DNA from 2 places in the Stenotrophomonas sp. Steno-C17 genome. Region 2 is predicted to be linked to the other one. Evidence: predicted binding sites of a transcription regulator. Region 2 holds the regulator's gene; the other holds the start of a gene.

Region 1 (11,438 bases), on a different contig from region 2:
CGGGCAGCGGCAGGCCGCGCGCGGTGCCGGCGCCGGCCAGCGGATTGTTGAACGCCGGGGTCGTGCCGCTGCGCGCGGCAGGCGCCGCCGCACCGTCGCCGCCGGGCAGGGTGACCTGCACTACGCGCTTCTGCGGCGGATAGCACACGCCGGCATCGGCGCAGCCCTGGTAACGCACTTCCAGGCTGATCGTGCCGGCGGCATCGGTGGGCGCACCGGGCAGGGTCGCCACCAGGCGCTGGCGGTAGGTTTCCACCTCGCCGAAGAAATCGTCGTGGTGCTTGTCGCCGGCCGGCATCTGCAGCGCAGCGGCGTTGAAGGCCGGGTCGGCCTTGACGCTGGTGCGGTGGCGGTAAAGGTAATAGCCCGGCGCAATCTTGAACTGCAGTTGGATCTGGCCGCGTTCGGGCGCGGTGGCGGTCAGCGCGAACGCCTGGTCCACCGGCAGCAGGTCCTTCTCATCCAGAGCGAAGGCGGGCAGGGAAAGCCACAACAGGGCGCACAGGGCGGCGCCACGCGCAAACAGAGTCTTCAAACGGTGTCCTCCCGGGTCTGCGCCCGGATCCAGTCCAGATACGCCGGCAGGCCGGCCCGGCTTTCGACCGCAATGCATTCCGGGAGTTCATACGGATGCAGGGCAACGATGCGGGCAATGGCCGCATCGACCCGGCTGGCCGTGGTCTTCACCAGCAGCTGCAGTTCGGCATCGGTGGTGACCTGGCCTTGCCAGCGGTAGGTCGAGCGCGCGCCGTCCAGGCGGGTCACGCAGGCAGCGAGCTGTTCGCCCACCAGTGCGTGGGCGATGCGGTCGGCACTGTCCGCGTCGGGACAGGTGGTGAACAACAGCAGGACGGGATCGGCGATCGACATGACCGCCGAGTATAAGGCCCCTGTCCGGCCGGGTCAGGGCCGGACAGGGGAATTGCAACTTTCTTTAACTCTGCTCAGTTGGCCAGCTGGCAGGTGGCCGGCTTGGCCGAGGTGAACAGGGCCGGGGTGGCCCACTCGGGGTGGTCGATGAACGGGTTGCGGTTGCCCTGGAAGCTGTAGATCACGTCATTGCGGGCGCGTTCGGCGTCGCTCGGCGGATCGGCCAGGTGCCAGTCGATCAGGGTGGACAGCAGGCCCATGTAGGCCGGCGAGCTGCTGGTCTTGACGATCTTGCTGCGGTCGTCGGTCAGTTCCAGGTCCGGTTCGGACTGGCCGGTGGCCGCATCCTTGCCGCCCTCATAGCGGATCGCCATGTACATCACCGCACGCGCCATGTCGCCCTTGCGCTGGCCCCAGACTTCGAAGGTGCCGGTGTTGCCGTCCGGGGTCCGCACCCAGTTGGAATTGCCCGGGTAGCCGCCGCTGCCGCCGCCCTGGCCGTTGTTGGCCTCGGTGGCGCGCTCGCCGCAGTTGCTGTCGCACTTGCCGAACGGCTTGTTGCCGCGGTCGGCGTTCCACTGTGCGTCGGTCAGGTACAGCATGTGGGTGTCGGTGTACGGCGCGTACGGCAGGCCCTTGTCGCCGGTGGTGCTGGCAAAGCCCAGCGAGTTCGGCCAGGTGTGTTCGCGGTTGTACTTCAGGCCGCTGCCACTGCCGGCACGGTCGGTCACCTTGGTGTAGCTGCGGTTGCGGTAGGCATCCAGGATCTTGCCGCTGTTGTTCGGGTCTTCGTCGGCGATTTCCAGGATGGTCCAGGTGCTGGTGCCCGAGCCGCTGTACGGGTAGGCGGTGTGGCCCTTGATGGTTTCATGCAGCGAGCAGCGCAGCTGGCTGGGGCTGCTGGTGTTCACCTTGGAATAGTAGCCCTCCGGGGTGCCGGGATTGCCGGGGTTGCCCGGGTCCGGGTTGCCGGTGGTGCTGGCCACGGTGAAGGCGATGCGGCTGTCGGCGGCCGGGTGTGCGCCCTGGCTGTCGGTGATGCGCGCGGCGCGGATGTCGAAGCGGCAGGCTTCGCCGGCCACCAGCGCGGTGTTGGTAGACAGCTTCACCGTGCGGCCGCTGGACGGCCAGGTCAGCGGTACGCTGCCCGAGGTGCCGCAGCTCAGGCTGAACGCGCCGCTGGCCAGGGTCACGGTCTCGCTGAACACCACTTCCAGATCGGCCGCGGCCGGGAAGGTGCTGCTGCCCTGCGCCGGGGTGGTGGTGCTGACCGACGGCGGGGTGTTCGGGCCCGGGGTGCCGCCACCGCCGGTGAAGGTCTGGTTGGTGTTGCAGCGGCCGAAGGTCTGGCCGGCCGATTCGGCCCAGGTGAAGTGGGCGTACTGGCTGCCGCTGCCGGTCAGCTGCAGCGAGGTACCCGGGGCGGTGCTGTTGGTTTCGGCCACCGGAATGTTCTGGCTGGTCATGCCGGCCGCCGGGCCACCGGCCGCGGTGATCGCGCCCTCGTAGCTCAGGAACTGCACGACCTTGCCGCTGGCGTCGACCAGGGCGATGCCGTCGTTGGGACCGTTCTGGATGCCATTGGTGGGGTAGGTGACCACCGCGATGGTGGCGCTGCCGCAGCTGGCGGCAGCGCCTGCCGGCACCGGGTTGTTGGCGTACACCGCCGCGGCCGACGGGTTGCTGCCGTTGTACAGGTACAGACGGTACCCCGACAGGTCCTCACCGGCGGTGGCGACCACTTCAATGGCCTCGCCCACGTCACCGGCAGCGGTGCTGTCGTCGTAGTGCAGTTCGTTGATGAAGACCTCGGCCTGGGCCGGCGCGGCGACCAGCGCCAGCAGGCAGGCGGCGGCGAGCGGGGACAGCAATCGCATCGACTACTCCTTGTGATTGGGAATGCCGGGCGAGACTAAGGCCGATCAGGTGACACTTTGTCGTAACTGAACGCCAGATATCTGACACTGCGACGCCCGTCACCAAAAATCCGGGAACTTCGCCGGATCTGCGCCGCAGCGCACCGTCGAAAAATTTTGCCGCGATGGCCTTGAAAGGCCCCCGGGGGGCTCCATCTCTGTCCTGCTCCCGACCTGTCGGGCTTTTTCACGCGCAATGCTGGCAGTCACCCTGGGTGAGTGCTAACATCGCCAGACTTTTTCAGACCAATCAATAACTTAAGAGGTCTCTCATGAGCATCAAGCCGCTGCACGACCGCGTTGTGGTCAAGCCGATCGAAGCCGACGAAATCTCCGCCGGTGGCATCGTCATTCCGGATTCGGCCAAGGAAAAGTCCACCAAGGGTGAAGTCGTGGCCGTCGGCCCGGGCAAGCCGCTGGACAACGGCAGCGTGCGCGCGCCGTCGCTGAAGGTTGGCGACAAGGTCATCTACGGCCAGTACGCCGGCAGCTCGTACAAGAGCGAAGGCGTCGAGTACAAGGTCCTGCGCGAAGACGACGTGCTCGCCGTCATCGGCTGAGCCCCGGCGCGACCTGCTTTTCAGTAAGACATCCCTTTTCGTCGCCGGGCCCGGCCCGGCGCAAACATCGAGGTAATCGCAATGGCTGCCAAGGATATTCGTTTCGGTGAAGACGCCCGTTCGCGCATGGTGCGCGGCGTCAACGTTCTCGCCAATGCCGTCAAGGCCACCCTGGGCCCGAAGGGCCGCAACGTCGTGCTGGAAAAGAGCTTCGGCGCCCCGACCATCACCAAGGACGGCGTGTCCGTTGCCAAGGAAATCGAACTGGCTGACAAGTTCGAGAACATGGGCGCGCAGATGGTGAAGGAAGTCGCTTCGCGCACCAACGACGACGCGGGCGACGGCACCACCACCGCCACCGTGCTGGCCCAGGCCCTGATCCGCGAAGGCGCCAAGGCTGTTGCCGCCGGCATGAACCCGATGGACCTCAAGCGCGGTATCGACAAGGCCGTCGTGGCCGCCGTTGCCGAGCTGAAGAACATCTCCAAGCCCACCGCTGACGACAAGGCCATCGCCCAGGTCGGCACCATCTCGGCCAACTCGGACGAGTCGATCGGCCAGATCATCGCTGATGCGATGAAGGAAGTCGGCAAGGAAGGCGTGATCACCGTTGAAGAAGGCTCGGGCCTGGACAACGAGCTGGACGTGGTCAAGGGCATGCAGTTCGACCGCGGCTACCTGTCCCCGTACTTCATCAACAACCAGCAGTCGCAGACCGCTGACCTGGATGATCCGTTCATCCTGCTGCACGACAAGAAGATCTCCAACGTCCGTGACCTGCTGCCGGTGCTGGAAGGCGTCGCCAAGGCTGGCAAGCCGCTGCTGATCGTGGCCGAAGAAGTCGAAGGCGAAGCGCTGGCGACCCTGGTGGTCAACACCATCCGTGGCATCGTCAAGGTCGTGGCCGTGAAGGCTCCGGGCTTCGGCGACCGTCGCAAGGCGATGCTTGAAGACATGGCCGTGCTGACCGGCGGCACCGTGATCTCCGAAGAAGTGGGCCTGTCGCTGGAAAAGGCCACCATCAAGGACCTGGGCCGCGCCAAGAAGGTGCAGGTTTCCAAGGAAAACACCACCATCATCGACGGCGTGGGCGACAAGGCCAACGTTGATGCACGCGTGGGCCAGATCAAGACCCAGATCCAGGACACCTCCTCCGATTACGATCGCGAGAAGCTGCAGGAACGCGTGGCCAAGCTGGCCGGCGGCGTTGCCGTGATCAAGGTCGGTGCCTCGACCGAAATCGAAATGAAGGAAAAGAAGGACCGCGTCGACGACGCCCTGCACGCCACCCGTGCAGCCGTTGAAGAAGGCGTGGTTCCGGGCGGCGGCGTGGCCCTGGTTCGTGCGGTCACCGCGCTGGCCGGTCTGAAGGGTGCCAACGAAGACCAGAACCACGGCATCCAGATCGCCCTGCGCGCGATGGAAGCCCCGCTGCGCGAGATCGTCTCCAACGCCGGCGAAGAGCCGTCGGTCATCATCAACAAGGTGAAGGAAGGCAGCGGCAGCTTCGGCTACAACGCCGCCACCGGTGAATTCGGCGACATGCTGCAGTTCGGCATCCTGGACCCGACCAAGGTGACCCGTTCGGCGCTGCAGAACGCTGCTTCGATCGCTGGCCTGATGATCACCACCGAAGCCATGGTTGCCGAAGCTCCGAAGAAGGACGAGCCGGCCATGGGCGGCGCCGGTGGCATGGGCGGCATGGGTGGCATGGGCGGCATGGACTTCTAAGTCCACGCCTTCCCGATGCAATGAAAAACCCCGCCGAAAGGCGGGGTTTTTTTGTGCCAGTAGATCCACGCCATGCGTGGATGGGGGCCCGCTATCTACGCGATGCCCACTGCTGCCAGCCTTCGGCCAGCAGGAACCCAAGGGCGCCCCCTACCAGCATTCCCTGCGACCACGCGACAGGCAGTTGGCTGGCCGCCGCCACGCCCAGCGCCATGCCCGCCAGCGACACCGCTGCGGACACGCGCCGCCGGCGATCGTGCGCGTTCTGCAGCTGCCGCTCCGCCTGCAGGCGGTCACGGCGGTCGTCGGGTTGCAACATCGCCTCGGCAACTGCCTTGGCCTGTGATCGATCCATCGTGCGCTCCTTGCGGGGATGAGTCCTGCGATCCTAGCGCAGGCAGATGCGCTCGGCACCTGCGCTGATATCCACCTGGCCGCCCTGCATCACATCCGCGCCCAGGATCACCGCCGGCCGCTGGTCCAGGCCGATCGCGCGGAATACCGGCAGTTCGCTGATGCGCACCTCCACCGCTGGATGCCGCCAGCGTGCGCTGGCCAGTGTCGGCAGGGTGTACAGCCACGTTGGCGTGGGCTTGCCGCCCAGCCCTTCGCTGCCCTTGCTGCGCGCCCGCACACGCACATCGCTGCCATCGGTGCGCAACCCCAGCGCGCCGGCCGCCGCGTTGTTGAGGATCGTCTGCGCGGCACCGGTATCGACCACGCCGATCGCCTCCACGCCCTGTTCGCCCAGTTGCAGGCGGACGAAGCCGAAGCCTTTCAGCACGCCGCTGCGTTCGGGCAGGGCATTGCGCTGGCACTGTGTGCCGGTGGTCGGCAGGGTCTGCGCTGGCCACAGCATCAGGCGTGCGTTGGCGAAATCCCAGCGCGTATCGAAGCGCGCGGTGATGTCCTGGCCGATGATGCCGTGTAACGGCGCGCTGCCCGCCGACGACAGGCTGGCCAGATCGGCCTGCAGCGCGGTCACCTGCAGCTGCAGGCTGCCCAGTGCCATCGCCACGCCGCGCGTGCTGCGCAGCGCCAGGCCGCCCGCACTGGCACCCTGCGCATCGTGGTTGCGTGCGTTCGGGTCCTGCAGTTCGAAGCGTTGCACCACGGCCGTGTCCAGCAGGGTCGCGCTGGCGGCGCTGTCCACGACCAGCTGCAGCGATTCATCGCGCCCGTCCAGCGTGGCCTGCACGGTGGGATGGCTGGCCTGCATCGTCATTGGCAGGCTGTGCAATGCAGGGGGCTCGGCCACGGCGGGCAGGGAGATCAACAACAGGGGCAGCAGTGCCAGGCGCATCGGTGTACTCCTCGGGAACGAGTGGCCATTTCGCCGCAGGCGCGTACTGCCGGTATGTCCGGGTTGATACCGTGCCGATACACAGCGCCGTCATACTGGCAGCATGAATGCTAACGCCACCCTTTTCGTCGTGGATGACGATGCCAGCATCCGCGATGCCATCGCCGACCATCTGCTGCTGCACGGCTACCGCGTGCGCGTGGCGGCCGATGCCGCGGCCATGGATGTGCTGCTGCAGGTCGAGCGTCCCGACGCCATCATCCTGGACTGGATGATGCCGGGCGAGGACGGACTGTCGGTGTGCCGTCGCCTGCAGTCACGGGCCATTCCGATCCTGATGCTGTCGGCCCTGGGCAGTGCGCCGGACCGGGTGATCGGGCTGGAAATGGGCGCCGATGATTACCTGGGCAAACCGTTCGACCCACGCGAACTGCTGGCGCGGGTGCGCGCGCTGCTGCGCCGGCAGGAAAAGCTGCACGCACAGACCCCCATCGAGCTGCGCTTTGCTGGCTGGCGCCTGCTGCCCGAGCAGCGCCGCCTGCTGGCACCGGACGGCGCCGAGGTCGTGCTCAGCCGCGGCGAATTTTCCCTGCTGCAGGCCCTGGCCGAGCGGCCCGGCCGGGTGCTGGACCGCGATCAGCTGATGCAGCTGACCCGTGGCGATGACAGCGACAGAGTCGACCGCGCCGTCGATCTGGCCATCAGCCGACTGCGCCGCAAGCTGGCCCAGGCCGCCGGCGATGCGGAAGGATTGGTGCAGACCCTGCGCGGCGAGGGCTATCGCTTCGGTGCAACGGTGCAACGGCTGTGAGAGCGCGCTGGAGCACCGCGCGCTGGATCGCCATGCTGGCGGTCAGCAGCCTGTTGCTGGCGACCGCGGTCAGCCTGGCGGTGGTGGGCTGGCTGCCGCGCCCGGCGCCGCCGCAGATGCGCCTGGACCAGGCGATGCACGTGCTGCGCGGCGAGCGTACCGCTGCCAGTGTGGGGCTGCGCGTGGACCTGCGCACGCAGGCACCGCAGGGAACCGTCCATGCGCGATTGCTGGCACTGGCCGCCGACGGGCTGCAGCAACCGGCCCGGCAGGTGCGCCTGGTGTGGACGGGCGACAGCCGCCCGCCGGATATCCATGTCGTGGCCGCCGAAGGCGGGCAGGCGGGCGATGCCGCGGTGGTGCGCGCCGCGCAGCAGGTGCTGGCCAGCCTGCCGTGGCCTCCGTTTGAACTGGCCGTGCAGCAGGCCGACGGGCGCTGGCGCGTGGTCAGCAGTGCCTACAGCGATCTGGCGGCATGGCGTCGGCAGGTCGTGCTGGCACTGCTGGGCGGCACCGTGCTGCTGGCGCCGCTGGCCGCGTGGGCGGCGGTGCGGCTGGGCCGCCCGCTGCGGCGGTTGGCCGATGCCAGTGCCGGCCTTGATCTGCATGCCCAGGCGCCGCTGCCTGACGATGGCCCACGCGAAGTGCAGATGCTGGCCGTAGCGCTGGATGCGGGCCGCGCGCGCCTGCGTGACCAGGCGCAACAGATGACCCGCATGCTGGCCGCGGTGGCGCATGACCTGCGCACGCCGCTGACCGGCCTGCGCCTGCGCGCCGAGTTCGCCCCACCGGCACAGGCGGCGCGCATGGTGGCCGACATCGAGCGCATGGACGCCATGATCGAGCAGGTGCTGGATTACGCCCGTGGTGAACTGCAGCCACCGCAGTTGCAACCGGTGGATCTGGCGCCCCTGCTGGAGGATTGCGTGCAGGCGGCGCGCCTGCGCGGCGTTGCCCTCGCTGCGCAGCTGCCCGGCGAACTGCACTGGCACGCCGACGCCCTGCTGCTTCGCCGCGCGCTGGACAACCTGATCGACAACGCCCACCGCTATGCCGGCGCGGTGGAGCTGCGTGCCGCACACATTGACGCAGGCCTGGTGGTAGAGGTCATGGACCGCGGCCCTGGCATTGCCGTCGAAGAGTGTGAACGCCTGCTGCAGCCTTTCCAGCGCAGCGAAACCTCGCGCAGCCGTGCCACCGGCGGTACCGGCCTGGGCCTGGCAGTCGCTGCCAACGCCGCCCGCCGCCACGGCGGTCAACTGCAGCTGCTGCAACGCGACGGCGGCGGCCTGATCGCCCGCATGCACCTGCCCCCGTAGAGTCGAGCTTGCTCGACTGCTCCTGCTCCTGCCTTTCGTAGAGTCGAGCTTGCTCGACTGCTGTCTGCTTCAGTCGAGCAAGCTCGACTCTACCGCCAGGTCTTGCATCACCCATTCCTGCATGAATATGATTAGCCGCCTAATCATATGGATATGCAAGGTGCTGGAAGCCAAACACATCGCGCTGATCGACGAAGCCGCCCGCCGCGGCCACGCGAACCTGGCGCAGCTGCGCCTGTGCTTCCAGTTGCTCTCGCTGTCCAGCGCGATCGACCAGGACTGCGCCACACGCCTCGCCCCGCAGGGCCTCAGCGAAGGCCGTTTCATCGTGCTGTTCCTGCTGCATGGCGCCGGCGGAACGCTGCCGCCCCATGAACTGGCTGAACGCGCCGGGGTTACCCGCGCCACCATCAGTGGCCTGGTGGACGGTCTGCAACGCGATGGCCTGCTGCAGCGCAGGCACCATGCTGACGATGGGCGGCGTCTGCAGATCGTGCTGACCGCGCGCGGCAAGCGCTTGGCCGAAGACCTGTTCAACCAGCACACGCAATGGATCGGCGGTCTCTTCAACGCGCTGGACGCACGCGAGCAGCGCCAGCTTTCGCAGCTGTTGACCAAGGTCTGGCAGCACACCGACCGCGGCCGCGAGGCCCTGCCATGAGTGCCGCCATCCACCGTGCGCGGCAACGCGAACTCGATGCGGGAACTGCGGCCACGACGCACCTGACCGAGTGCCTTGCGGTGGACTTCGCAGTACTGCTGCAGGCCGTAGCGGCACTTCCAGACGCTGCCATCCAGCGCATGCAGGCTGCTGCCAGCAAAGGCATCACCCAGCGCATGGCGCTGGCCGCCGCACTGTTGCGCGAAGCGGGGCAGGGCGATGCCGCGCAGTGGTCCTCGCATCCTTCCGACACCGTGCGGGGCTGGGCCTGCTACCTCATCGGCAGTGATTCCACGCAGGGGCTGGCCGACAAGCTGCAGGCGATCCGTCCACTGGCGGACGATCCGCATTTCGGCGTGCGTGAATGGGCCTGGCTGGCGCTGCGCGGCGATCTTGTGGCACAGCCGTTGCCGGCGCTGCAGCTATTGCTGCCATGGACGCGGGACGCTTCGCCGTACCTGCGCCGCTATGCCTGTGAAGCGTTGCGACCACGCGGGGTCTGGGCCACGCATATCGCCGTCTTCAAGCAACAACCCGAGCATGCGCTGCCGCTGCTGGACGCGCTGGCGAATGATCCCGAACGTTACGTGCAGGATTCGGTGGGCAACTGGCTCAATGATGCGGCCAAGAGCCAGCCGCAGTGGGTACGCGAACACTGTGCCCGCTGGCAGCGCGAATACAGCAGCGCCGCCAACGCCTACATCCGCAAGCGTGCCCAGCGCTCCCTCGACAAGTAGAGTCGAGCTTGCTCGACTGCTTCTGCTCCTGCCGTTCGTAGAGTCGAGCTTGCTCGACTGCCGTTTGCTCCAGTCGAGCAAGCTCGACTCTACCTCGGGTTCTTGCTGCTTCAGTCGAGCAAGCTCGACTCTACCCAGCCGCACATCGGCACATGCGCGTGTCATCGATTCCGGGTAAACATGGGTATTGCCCATGTCCACCCGCAGGGAAGTCGATCATGCAGAGCAAGCTCCAGGTCACGCTGTACGGAACCCTTGGCGACAGCCCGGCATTGCAGGTGCCGGGGCTGGACGGGCCGTCGGTGGCCATCCTGGAATCGACCCTGCGTCGGCTGGTGTCCGACCTCTACACCGCGCGTTCCCTGCTCAATCCCGAGCAGTTGGATGAAGCCCGGCACGAGCTGGACCGCGTGGTGGAGCGCTGGGTGGATATCCATGAAGGCCTGCTGCTGGACCTGGAAGTCCACGGCAAGCGCTGATGCCACCACGCCTGAACCGCGGCCCCAGTTGCGAATGAAACAGTTGGCACCTGCCAAAACCCTGTGTTATCAATACATCCCATGAACGCAGCCCACGCCAGCTTTTATTGGTATTACTTTCCGAAGCCCCCGGCGGAGGAAGGACTGCGCTTACCCTGAAGAAACCTTCAGACGCATTCCCGAAAGCCGCCAGCGAACCTGGCGGCTTTTTTCTTGTCGCCACGCTGCGGACCCCCACGTTCCGTAGAGACCCCCCACCATGCCCCCGCACACCGACGACCTGCGTATCCGCACCATCGAACCACTCACACCGCCTGCCCAGCTGCTGGCGATGCTGCCCTGCGACGATGAAGCCTCCGACACCGTCAGCGCCTCGCGCGCGGCCCTGCACCAGATCCTGCACGGCCGCGACGACCGCCTGGCCGTGGTGGTTGGCCCGTGCTCGATCCACGACCCGCACGCGGCGATCGAATACGCCCAGCGCCTGAAGCCCCTGCGCGATGCGCTGGCCGGCGAACTGGAAATCGTCATGCGCGTGTACTTTGAAAAGCCGCGTACCACGGTGGGCTGGAAGGGCCTGATCAACGATCCCGACCTGGATGGCAGCTGCAAGATCGACAAGGGCCTGCGCATCGCCCGCGGCCTGCTGCGCGACATCAACAAGCTGGGCCTGCCGGCCGGTGTCGAGTTCCTCGATGTGATCTCGCCGCAGTACATCGCCGATCTGGTCGCCTGGGGCGCCATCGGTGCGCGCACCACCGAAAGCCAGGTGCACCGCGAACTGGCCTCGGGGCTGTCGTGCCCGGTGGGCTTCAAGAACGGCACCGACGGCAACGTGAAGATCGCCGCCGATGCGGTGGGTGCGGCCTCGAACCCGCACCATTTCCTGTCGGTCACCAAGCAGGGCGGCACGGCCATCGTGTCCACCACCGGCAACCCGGATTGCCATGTGATCCTGCGCGGCGGCAAGCAGCCCAACTACGATGCGGCCAGCGTGGGCGAGGCCTGCCAGGCGCTGGCCAAGGCCAAGCTGCCGACCCGTCTGATGATC
Region 2 (11,438 bases):
GGATCAGCGACTGCATCATGTCGTTGACCACGTGGGAGGTGGAAATCGCCGCCAGCACGCCCGGGGACGTGCTGCGGGTGCTGGGGACAGGGGTAGCCAGGCTGGACATGGTGCGCAGTCAGGATGGGGGCGAGCCACGCATGCTACGGTGCCCCTCCCCTCCCTTCCGCCGCGTTCTGGTCATGCCATATCGCAAAAAGGACACGTCCTGCACGATCCGCGAGTCCGCGCCCTGGAACGAGGTGCCCGGCCATCGACCGGTGACCTGCCGGGTGAAGGATTATCCAGCGGGCACCCGGGTGTCACCGCACCGGCACCGCCGGCACCAGCTGGTCTATGCCATGTCCGGACTGATGGTGGTGCGCTCGGAAGTAGGCCGCTGGGTAGTGCCGTCCACCCGCGCGATCTGGATGCCGGCCGGCATGGCGCACGGGGTGGACTGCATTGCCGATGTGCACATGCGCAGCCTGTATATCGATCCTGCCTTCGCCCCGCAGCTGGCCACCGAACCCTTCGCGGTGCAGGTCGCGCCGCTGCTGCGCGAGCTGCTGCACGCGGCCAGCCAGATCGAAGGCGAGCACCACGACGACAGCCGCGATGGCCGCGTGGTGCGCCTGCTGCTGGACGAACTGCATCGCATGGATGTGCTGCCGCTGCACCTGCCAACGCCGGTCGACCCGCGCCTGCAGCGCATCTGCCAGCACATCCAGAAACACCCCGGCGACGAGGCCACGCTGCAGGACTGGGCGCAGGCGCTGGCGGTGGACGTGAAGACCATCCAGCGCCACTTCGCCAGCGAACTGGGCATGACCTTCGGCCAGTGGCGGCAGCAGGCCCGGCTGCTGGCGGCGATGGAGCGCCTGGCGGTGGGCGAAAAGGTGATCGATGTGGCGCTGGCGATGGGCTATGACAGCCCCAGCGCGTTCACCAGCATGTTCAAGCGGCAGCTGGGGCAGACACCGGCGGCGTTCTTCCGATGATCGCCTGCGGGTCCCGCAGGCAGCTCCACGCGCTAACGATCCACGGATACGGCCGGCACATGCTGATGACGAATCAACAGGAATTCCCATCTGTCGTTGAACATCAGGGGGTAATTCAGCGGTGGCAGATCATCAGGCACACGTGCCTGGGTGGGAGCTGCTTCGACGCGGCAGCCATCGGGGCGCTGGAAACCGACCAGCTCGGTGACCATCAGATGGCGACTGTCGTTTTCCGCAGTCGGGTGGTGGCGATAGTTTGGATTGGCCTTGATGCTTCGTCGCAACACCACCCGCCCAACGCTTGGCGCGTACCAACTGATGCTGCGTTCCATTCCGTCCACCGCACCACTACCGTCCAGGCGCATGCGTTTCATGTCATCCGAGCGGGGATTGGATTTGTGCCACCGCGCATCTCTCTCGATCCGGTAGGCATTTACGTCACCCAGCGCAGTCCGTACCGTCTCGACGGCCACGACTCGGCTGCTGCTCTCCTCCGCATAGTCATAGCGATAGCTGCCAAACGAACCGCGGATTTCGCCCGGCTCCTCGAACCTGTCCTGCCACTGCGCGCCGACGGATAACGGGAAGCGCAGCAGGATCTTTTCCCCTTTGCGCAGCGGATTCACGTCTGCATAGGTCTCTCGCCATTCGTGCCGAACGGCCTCTCCATCAATCGAAAGCGCCAGCTGCTGCGGTTCCACCGTCTGCAGCTGCAACGTCAGTTCTGGACGCGATGCGCCGACGGAGTAGGTCCAGCGTGTACCAGGCAAAGGCGTAGGGGCTTCCTGCGGATCGACGATCGGCTCATCGAAGCCGCAAGCCGGTGCTGCCGAGACATGGGGTACGGTCAACGCCGCCACCAGCATCGAAATGCCGATGGCGCCCCGACAGCGCAGTCTTTTCAGGATGGATGGATTCATGCTTCCATCTTAGGCGGCAGGAATCGCACAGACAAAACGCCGGGCGTGAGGCAGCAGGCCCGGCTGCTGGCGGCGATGAAGCGCCTGGCGGTGGGCGAAAAGGTGATCGATGTAGCGCTGGCGATGGGCTATGACAGCCCCAGTGCGTTCACCAGCATGTTCAAGCGCCAGCTGGGGCAGACACCGGCGGCGTTCTTCCGCTGATTCCTCGAACCACATCCACGCATGGCGTGGATCTACCAGAGAACAGCCCCCCTGGTAGCGCCGGGCCATGCCCGGCGGAATGCGTGCGATGTCCACAAACAGAAACGCCGGGCATGGCCCGGCGCTACCGTTCAACGCTTGCGTTGGTAACTCAGGACGTCATCCGGTCCCAGAAGCCCTTCACGCCGTCCATGAAGGTGGCCGACTTCGGCGAGTGCTTGCGCGCCTCTTCACCGTTGAAGGTCGCCTCGAACTGCTCCAGCAGCTTGCGCTGGTCGGCGGTCAGGTTCACCGGGGTTTCCACCACCACGCGGCAGTACAGGTCGCCTTCGCTGCGGCTGCGCACCGAACGCACGCCCTTGCCGCGCAGGCGGAACAGCTTGCCGGTCTGGGTCTCGGCCGGAATGCGGATCTCCGCTTCGCCGCCCAGGGTGGCCACGCGCACGGTATCGCCCAGCGCGGCCTGCGAAATACGGATCGGCACTTCGCAGTGCAGGTCGTCGCCGTCGCGCTGGAAGATCGCATGCTCGCGCACGCGCACTTCCACGTACAGATCGCCCGGCGGCGTACCGGCCGGACCGGCCTCGCCTTCGCCGGACAGACGGATGCGGTCGCCGGTGTCGACACCGGCCGGCACCTTCACCGACAGCACCTTGTCTTCTTCCACACGGCCGTTGCCGTGGCAGGTCTTGCACGGCTTGGCGATGATCTGGCCGCGGCCGTTGCAGTTGTGGCAGGCCTGCTGCATGGCGAAGATGCCGCGCTGGATGCGCACCTGGCCGCGGCCATGGCAGACATTGCAGGTTTCGACCTTGCCGTCTTCCGAGCCGCTGCCATCGCAGTCGCCACATTCGGCCAGGGTCGGAATCTCGATGCGGCGCTCGATGCCACGCACCGCTTCTTCCAGGTCCAGCTCCATCACGTAGCCGATGTCGGCACCGCGACGGGCCTGGCGCGGGCCACCGCCGCCGCCACCAAAGATATTGCCGAAGATATCGCCGAAGATATCGTTCATGTCCGGGCCGCCCGGACCACCGCCACCGCCCATGCCGTGCTCGAACGCGGCGTGGCCGTGGGCATCGTACATGCGGCGCTTGTTGCCGTCCGACAGCGTTTCGTAGGCTTCCTTGCACTCCTTGAAGGAGGCTTCGGCCGCCGCATCACCCGGGTTGCGGTCCGGATGGAATTTCATCGCGCAGCGACGGTAGGCCTTCTTCAGCTCTTCATCGGTGGCGGTGCGGGCAACGCCCAGCACTTCGTAGTAATCGCGCTTGCTCATAGGGTGAATCAGCTTCCGGAAAGTCGGGATTCGTCAAAGCGGAAGAGCGGAACCAGGTCCGCTCTTGCGTCGGGCGCCCCGACACGCCGGGCGGCGGTCAGGACCCTGATGCGACAACGGGACGCTGCCAGGCAGCGCCCCGTGTCGGTCCGGATCAGGACTTCTTGTCGTCCTTGACTTCGGTGAACTCAGCGTCCACCACGTCATCCTGCGCCTTGCCTGCATTGCCGGCGTCGGCACCCGGGGTACCGCCCTGGTCGGCCGAAGCGGCAGCGAACAGCGCCTGGCCGGCTTCTTCCAGCACCTTCGACTTGGCTTCGATCTGTGCCTTGTCGTCGCCCTTCATCGCGGTTTCCAGATCGGCCAGCGCCGCTTCCACCTTGCCGATGACATCGCCGCCGACCTTGCTGCCGTGCTCGGTGATGGCGCTGCGGGTGCCGTGGATCAGGGCATCGGCCTGGTTACGGGCCTGCACCAGTTCCTGGAACTTCTTGTCTTCTTCGCGGTTGGCTTCGGCGTCAGCCACCATGCGCGCGATTTCTTCCTCGGACAGACCCGAACCGGCCTTGATCTCGACCTTCTGTTCCTTGTTGGTCTTCTTGTCCTTGGCCGACACGTGCAGGATGCCGTTGGCGTCGATGTCGAAGGACACTTCCACCTGCGGCAGGCCGCGCGGGGCCGGCTCGATGCCGGACAGGTCGAACTTGGCCAGCGACTTGTTGAAGCGGGCCTGCTCGCGCTCACCCTGCAGCACGTGCACGGTCACGGCCGACTGGTTGTCCTCGGCGGTGGAGAACACCTGCGAGGCCTTGGTCGGAATGGTGGTGTTCTTTTCGATGATCTTGGTGAACACGCCGCCCATGGTTTCGATACCCAGCGACAGCGGGGTCACGTCCAGCAGCAGCACGTCCTTCACGTCGCCGCCCAGCACGCCGCCCTGGATCGCCGCACCCAGTGCCACGGCTTCGTCCGGGTTGACGTCCTTGCGCGGTTCCTTGCCGAAGAACTCGGTCACCGCCTGCTGCACCTTCGGCATGCGGGTCTGGCCACCGACCAGGATCACTTCGCTGATGTCGCTCGAACGCAGGCCGGCGTCGTTCAGGGCCACGCGGCACGGCTCGATCGACTTCTTGATCAGGTCTTCCACCAGCGCTTCCAGCTTGGCGCGGGTCAGCTTGATGTTCAGGTGCTTCGGACCCGACGCGTCAGCGGTGACGTACGGCAGGTTCACTTCGGTCTGCTGGGCGCTGGACAGCTCGATCTTGGCGCGCTCGGCAGCGTCCTTCAGGCGCTGCAGGGCCAGCGGATCCTTGCGCAGGTCGATGCCCTGGTCCTTGTTGAACTCTTCAACCAGGTACTCGATGACGCGGTTGTCGAAGTCTTCGCCGCCCAGGAAGGTGTCGCCGTTGGTGGCCAGCACTTCGAACTGCTTTTCACCATCGACGTTGGCGATTTCGATCACCGAGACGTCGAAGGTGCCGCCGCCCAGATCGTAGACCACGATCTTGCGATCCTTGTTGTCACCCTTGTCCAGGCCATAGGCCAGCGCGGCCGCAGTCGGCTCGTTGATGATGCGCTTGACGTCCAGACCGGCGATGCGGCCGGCGTCCTTGGTCGCCTGGCGCTGGCTGTCGTTGAAGTAGGCCGGCACGGTGATGACCGCTTCGGTGACCTTCTCACCGAGGAAGTCCTCGGCGGTCTTCTTCATCTTTTCCAGCACCTTGGCCGAGATTTCCTGCGGGGCCATCTTCTTGCCGTCGCTGGTGGCCACCCAGGCATCGCCATTGTCATGGGCCAGGATGCTGTACGGGACGTGGGCGATGTCCTTCTGCACTTCGGCGTCGGTGAACTTGCGGCCGATCAGGCGCTTCACCGCGTAGAAGGTGTTCTTGGGGTTGGTCACGGCCTGGCGCTTGGCCGAGGCACCGACCAGCACTTCGCCGTCCTTGGTGTAGGCGACGATCGACGGGGTGGTGCGATCGCCTTCCGAATTCTCGATGACGCGGGCCTTGCCGCCGTCCATGATCGCCACGCACGAGTTGGTGGTGCCGAGGTCGATACCAATGATCTTGCCCATGGGGGAGACTCCTGAAGAATGCTTGTTGGGTTCAGTCCGGCCGTTGTGCCGGTGGATGAATGGGATGTGGGGGAGGCTCGTGGAACATTCAAGCCATCCCCCGAACGCTGTGTTCAACCGTTCAAGGTTCGCCGGGCATGGCCCGGCGCTACCGGTCCCCGGCGGCCGTGCGCCCGGGACGCCGGGTCAGTCGGCGGCCACCACCACCAGCGCCGGCCGCAGCAGACGCTCGTTCAGCAGGTAGCCCTTCTGGAACACGGTGACCACGCTGCCGGGGGCGGCGCCGGGGGTCGGCACCTGGCTGATGGCCTGGTGGTGTTCCGGGTTGAACGGTTGGCCGGTCGGGTCCAGCAGGACCAGGCCATTGTCGGCGGCGACCTTCAGCAGCTGCTTGTAGGTCAGTTCCAGGCCTTCGCGCAGCGGATGGGCGTCATCGCCAGCGGCCTTCAGGCCGGCATCCAGGCTGTCGAACACCGGCAGCAGCTCGCCCAGCAGCTTTTCGTTGGCGAACTTGCGGGCCTGCTCGATGTCGCGGGCCACGCGCTTGCGCTGGTTGTCCAGATCGGCGCGTTCACGCAGGGCGTCGGCCTTGATCTGCTCGATCTCGGCGCGCAGGCGCTCGGTTTCGTCACTCACGCCGGCCGCAGCCGCTGCATCGGCCGCGCTCTGCTGGGATTCGATATCGGGGTTTTCGTGGTTCATGTCTGGGTCCCTGGCGGTCACAGCCCGCCTCCACCCACCCTAGTGTGGGCGGGATGCTGCGTTTCAAGCGTCGGATGTGCCCGGGGTGCGCCCGGAGGGCGAAAACGCCGCCCCCAGCACGTCGGCGGTGGCCTGCACCAGCGGAATCATGCGGTCGTAGGCCATGCGCTTGGGCCCGATCACCCCCAGCACGCCCAGCACCTGGCCGTTGGCGGTATAGGGCGCGGTGACCAGCGAGACGCCCTGCAGGGGCATCATGCCGGTCTCTTCGCCAATGAAGATGCGCACGCCCGGGGCCTGGATGGTCCGCTCCAGCAGCTGCAGGATCTCGCGCTTGCTGGAAAACAGCTCGAACAGTTCGCGCAGGCGCTCCAGGTCGGACAGGTCCTGCACGCCCATCAGCCGGGTCTGCCCGGCCACCAGCATGTCGTCGGCCGGCGGCTGCAGGGCCTGCTCGGCCAGCTCGATGCTGTGCGCCAGCAGCTGCTCCAGCTCGGAACGGGCATCGCGCAGCTCCAGCAGCAGGCGGGTGCGGATCTCGGCCAGCGGCAGACCGGCAAAATGCGCGTTCAGGTAATTGGCGACCTGTTCCAGCTGGCCCGGGGCGAACTCCTGGCGGGTCTCGATCACCCGGTTCTGCACCTCGTTGTCGGCAAACACCAGGATGGCCAGCACCCGCCGCCCGTCCAGGGCCACGAAATCGATCTGCCGGAAGGCGAACTGCTCGCGCCGCGGCGCGCTGACCACGCCGACGAAATGGCTCATGGCCGACAGCAGCTCCGAGGCGCTGCCCAGCAGGGCCTGGGTGCTACCGCCGCCGGCCAGTTCCAGCCGCAGGCGGGCCAGCTCGCCTTCGCCGGGGGGCTGCATCTGCAGCAGGCTGTCGACGAACACCCGGTAGCCGTGCGCCGTCGGAATGCGCCCGGCCGAGGTATGCGGCGAGGCCAGCAGGCCCAGGTCTTCCAGGTCGCCCAGGATGTTGCGGATGGTGGCCGGACTGACCTCCAGGCCGGCCACGCGCGCCAGCGTCTGCGAGCCTACCGGCTCGCCGTCCTGGATGTAACGCGCAATGAGCGTGCGCAGCAGATGGCGCGCGCGCGGGGCTAGCTGGTCGGCGGAACCGTGCATGGAATCAACCTGTGAGACACGGACACTAGATAATGGCGGCGCAGCACCTTGGCAAGTCATTGGACCACCCGGCCGCACATGCTAGCGTTGCGCGGCTGCAGACACCCCATTACCCATGCTCAGACATCTTTCGATCAAGGATTTCGCCGTCGTCCGCGCCACCGAACTGGAGTTCGGGCCCGGCATGACCGTCGTTTCAGGCGAGACCGGCGCCGGCAAGTCGCTGATGGTCGACGCCCTGGGCTTCCTGTCCGGGCTGCGCGCCGACAGCGGCGTGGTCCGCCATGGCGCCGCCCGCGCCGAGCTGTCGGCCGAATTCGCCCTGGACCAGCTGCAGGCCGCCCGGCAGTGGCTGGCCAACAATGAACTGGACGATGACGAGCAATGCCAGCTGCGTCGGGTCATCCGCGCCGACGGCGGCTCGCGGGCCTGGATCAACGGCCGTCCGGTCACCCTGGCGCAGCTGGGCGACCTGGCCGCGCACCTGGTGGAAATCCATGGCCAGCACGAGCAGCAGGCACTGCTGGCGCGCCCGTCGCAGCTGGCCCTGCTGGACGCATTCGCCAACAACGAGGACGCGCGCCGCCAGGTCCGCCGTACCGCCGCCGCCTGGCAGGCGCTGGTCGACGAATCGCTGGCGCTGTCGCAGCAGGGCGACGTGAGCGACCGCATCGGCTTCCTGGAACACCAGCTGCGCGAACTGGACCGCGAAGACCTGGAACCGGACTCGATTGCCGCCCTGGGCGCCAACCACCGTCGCCAGGCCCATGCCAGCGCCCTGCTGACCGCCTGCCAGGCCGCCAGCAACCAGCTCAACGGCGACGACGGCAGCTCCGCGCTGGACCTGCTGCAGCAGGTGCGCCACGACCTGTCGCGCCTGATCGAACACGACGCGCGCCTGGGCGAGGTGGATGGCCTGATCGAGAACGCCTCGATCCAGCTGCACGAAGCCCTGTCGCTGCTGGACCGGGTGCACGACGATCTGGATGCCGATCCGGAACAGTTCGAAGAAAACGAGCGCCGCCTGGGCCGCCTGCACGACCTGGCGCGCAAGCACCGGGTGCCGATGGACGAGCTGGGCGCGCAGCGCGAGCGCATGCACGCCGAAGTAGAGCAGCTGCGTGGCGCCGACGAGCGCCTGCAGCGCCTGGCCGGCGAGATCGACAAGGCCGTGGCCGCCTGGCGGGTACAGGCCGAGGTGCTGACCGCCAGCCGGCGCAAGGCCGCCGCGGAGCTGTCGGCCACCACCACCGGCATCATTGCCGAGCTGGGCATGGGCGGCGGCCAGTTCCTGATCGACCTGGAACCGCAGGACGCGGGCAAGCCCGACCCGCAGGGCGCCGAACGCGTCGAGTTCCTGGTCGCGGCCAACGCCGGCCAGCCGCCGCGCGCCCTGCGCAAGGTAGCCTCCGGCGGTGAACTGTCGCGCATTTCGCTGGCCATCGAAGTGGCCGCGCTGGACCTGGATGCGGTACCGACCATGGTGTTCGACGAAGTGGATTCGGGCATTGGCGGCGCCGTGGCCGATATCGTCGGCCAGAAGCTGCGCGCACTGGGCGAGAAGCGCCAGGTGCTGTGCGTCACCCACCTGCCGCAGGTCGCTTCCAAGGGCCACGCCCACTATCGGGTCAGCAAGGCGCCGGTGGAAGGCATGACCCAGAGCGCGGTGGAGAAGCTGGACAACAAGGCCCGCGAAGAGGAGCTGGCACGGATGCTGGGCGGCGTGGAAGTGAGCAAGGAAGCGCGCGCGGCGGCGCGCAAGCTGTTGGTCGCGTCGAGCTTGCTCGACTGAGCACGTGCATCCACGCATGGCGTGGATCTACGGGGTGCCAGGTCTGTAGAGTCGAGCCATGCTCGACTGCTCTTGGCCTGATGCCAGAACCAGTCGAGCATGGCTCGACTCTACAACGGGCTTCAGGCCAAGGGTTTGGCCAGGTCCACGTGTTCCACCAGGAAATCCAACAGCGCGCGCACCCGTAGCGGCAGGTAACCGCCCTGCCCCACGAACACGGCGTGCACTTCTTCCAGATCACCGGGGTTGGCGTCTTCCAGCACCGGCAGCAGGCGTCCAGCGGCCAGGTCATCGCGGACCTGGAAGGCCGCCAGCCGGGCCATGCCCAGCCCGCCCAGCACCAGCTGGCGCAGCGCATCGCCATTGCTGGCGCGCAGATTGCCCTGGGTCGGCACGCGCACCTGCTCGCCGTTGTGCAGCAACGGCCAGCCCTGCAGCGTCCGCGCATGGCCGATATCCAGCCGGTTGTGTGACAGCAACGCATCGGCGTCGGCCGGCAGGCCGTGGCGGGCCGCATAGGACGGCGCGGCCACGATCATCATCCGCGTAGCACCCAATTGCCGCGCCACCAGACTGGAGCTCTTCAGTGGGCCGGCGCGCACGGCCACGTCCGTGCGCTGTTCCAGCAGATCGATCACCTCATCGTTCAGGCTCAGGTCCACGCCCACCTGCGGGTGCGCCTGCAGGAAGGCCGGCAGCAACGGCAGCAGGAAGTGGCGACCGAACGGCACGTTGGAATTGAGCCGCAGACGCCCGCGCGGCTCCGCATGCGCGCTGGCGCAGCGCTCGGCCTCTTCCAGATCGGCCAGCACGCGCAGGCCGCGCTCGTAGAAGCTGCAGCCTTCCGGGGTCAACTGCAGTTGCCGGGTGGACCGCTGCAGCAGGCGCGTGCCCAGCCGCTGCTCCAGCCGCGCCACCAGCTTGCTCACTGCCGACGGCGTCATGTCCAGGCTGCGCGCGGCCGCGGAAAAGCCCCCGGTCTCGATCACCCGCACGAAGACCTCCAGCTCACCGGATCGGTTGATGTCAGGGCGGGCCATGGTGAATCCTGTTCACAGATGATTGTCCGGGCGCAGTCTAGTTCACAGATCGCGTAGCGGCCACGCTGGCCCACCTGCAGGGACGGGGGTCAGAGCCCTTTCCCGGCGGAAAGGGATCTGACCCCGGGGTCGGATCCCCTTGCGCCAGAAAGGGGCTCTGACCCCAGCAACGAAAAACCCCGGGCCAGGCCCGGGGTCTTCGCACATCACAGCAGGCGGGAAACCGTTACTTGCGCTTCTTGCGCACGTACAGCACCAGCGAATGCTCTTCCAGCTCGTAGCCGTGCTCGGCCGCGATCTTGCGCTGCAGCTCTTCGATTTCGTGGCTTTCGAACTCGATGATCTTGCCGCTGTCCACATCGACCATGTGGTCGTGGTGGCCGCCGCGGTCCAGCTCGTAGACGGCCTGGCCGCCTTCGAAGTTGTGCTTCAGCACCAGGCCAGCGGCCTCGAACTGGGTCAGCACCCGGTACACCGTGGCCAAGCCGATCTCATCGCCGTGCTCCAGCAGCTGGCGGTAGATGTCTTCGGCGGTCATGTGGTGCTGGGCATTGCGCTGCTCGAGCAGCGCCAGGATCCGCATCCGCGGATGGGTCACCTTCAGGCCGACTTTGCGCAGGTCGTGGGTTTCCATAGGTCTCCGTTCATTGGCGATTTAGCGCCAGCTGCCTCGGATTGGGTCGCGGTGGCACGCCAGGAGTGTATCATCGGTTCGATTTCCCCAAACGCCCTTTCCGATGCGCAATCTCCTGCTGGTCGCCACCATCGCTCTGTCCACCACCGGGTGCGGCATCATCTACAAGCAACCGATCTACCAGGGCAACCTGATCCGCGAGGACGCCGTGGCCAAGCTGCAGGTCGGCCAGAGCAAGCAGCAGGTGAATGCGCTGCTGGGCACGCCCTCGGTGCCGGACCCGTTCCATGCCCAGCGCTGGGACTACACCTCCACCGAACGCGTGAACCGCCTCGGCCGTACCGAAGTGAAGAACTTCACCGTGTACTTCGAGAACGACGTGGTGACCCGTTGGGAAGGCGACTACTTCCCGGCCAACGACAAGGCCCTGGCCCAGCAAACCGTGCGCCAGTTCGGCCGCAACCTGCCGAAGGACAAAAAGAAGGGCCGCTGAGCCCCGCTTCGCCGCGCCGCCGATGGGGGGCGCGGTTCAGTCGCCGCGGGCGCGCTTGCGGCGGTTGTCCTTGGGGTCGGCCAACAGGGGGCGCAGCAGCTCTACCCGGTCGCCGTCATGCAGCACCTGCTGCGGGCGGGCCAGCACCCCATGCACGGCCAGCGCCGGGCAGTCGGCACTGCCTTCCAG

What was found. Region 2 encodes HrcA, which represses chaperone genes, less so after heat shock. Its sites were predicted from a motif close to TTNGCACTCNNNNNNNNNGAGTGCNAA; they were not measured.
Region 1: the regulator HrcA is predicted to act here: its motif matches at 2,986-3,012, upstream of AC06FA_RS00635 (co-chaperone GroES).

What each region holds. Positions count from the first base shown of each region.
Region 1 is NZ_JBWJPD010000001.1:141,688-153,125, forward strand. Features, by position in the region: gene AC06FA_RS00620 (protein-disulfide reductase DsbD family protein) at 1-535, opposite strand, end outside; gene cutA (divalent-cation tolerance protein CutA) at 532-870, opposite strand; gene AC06FA_RS00630 (endonuclease) at 945-2,747, opposite strand; gene AC06FA_RS00635 (co-chaperone GroES) at 3,059-3,346, shown strand; gene groL (chaperonin GroEL) at 3,428-5,077, shown strand; gene AC06FA_RS00645 (hypothetical protein) at 5,169-5,432, opposite strand; gene AC06FA_RS00650 (pepsin/retropepsin-like aspartic protease family protein) at 5,466-6,380, opposite strand; gene AC06FA_RS00655 (response regulator transcription factor) at 6,484-7,191, shown strand; gene AC06FA_RS00660 (sensor histidine kinase) at 7,224-8,510, shown strand; gene AC06FA_RS00665 (MarR family winged helix-turn-helix transcriptional regulator) at 8,671-9,171, shown strand; gene AC06FA_RS00670 (HEAT repeat domain-containing protein) at 9,168-9,908, shown strand; gene AC06FA_RS00675 (hypothetical protein) at 10,127-10,387, shown strand; gene AC06FA_RS00680 (3-deoxy-7-phosphoheptulonate synthase) at 10,647-11,438, shown strand, end outside.
Region 2 is NZ_JBWJPD010000009.1:104,644-116,081, reverse strand. Features, by position in the region: gene AC06FA_RS10225 (MFS transporter) at 1-109, opposite strand, end outside; gene AC06FA_RS10220 (AraC family transcriptional regulator) at 183-980, shown strand; gene AC06FA_RS10215 (hypothetical protein) at 1,013-1,900, opposite strand; partial or broken gene AC06FA_RS10210 (helix-turn-helix domain-containing protein) at 1,949-2,104, shown strand; gene dnaJ (molecular chaperone DnaJ) at 2,256-3,383, opposite strand; gene dnaK (molecular chaperone DnaK) at 3,538-5,460, opposite strand; gene grpE (nucleotide exchange factor GrpE) at 5,647-6,162, opposite strand; gene hrcA (heat-inducible transcriptional repressor HrcA) at 6,226-7,290, opposite strand; gene recN (DNA repair protein RecN) at 7,406-9,082, shown strand; gene AC06FA_RS10180 (LysR family transcriptional regulator) at 9,205-10,122, opposite strand; gene fur (ferric iron uptake transcriptional regulator) at 10,349-10,756, opposite strand; gene AC06FA_RS10170 (outer membrane protein assembly factor BamE) at 10,860-11,249, shown strand; gene AC06FA_RS10165 (RnfH family protein) at 11,286-11,438, opposite strand, start outside.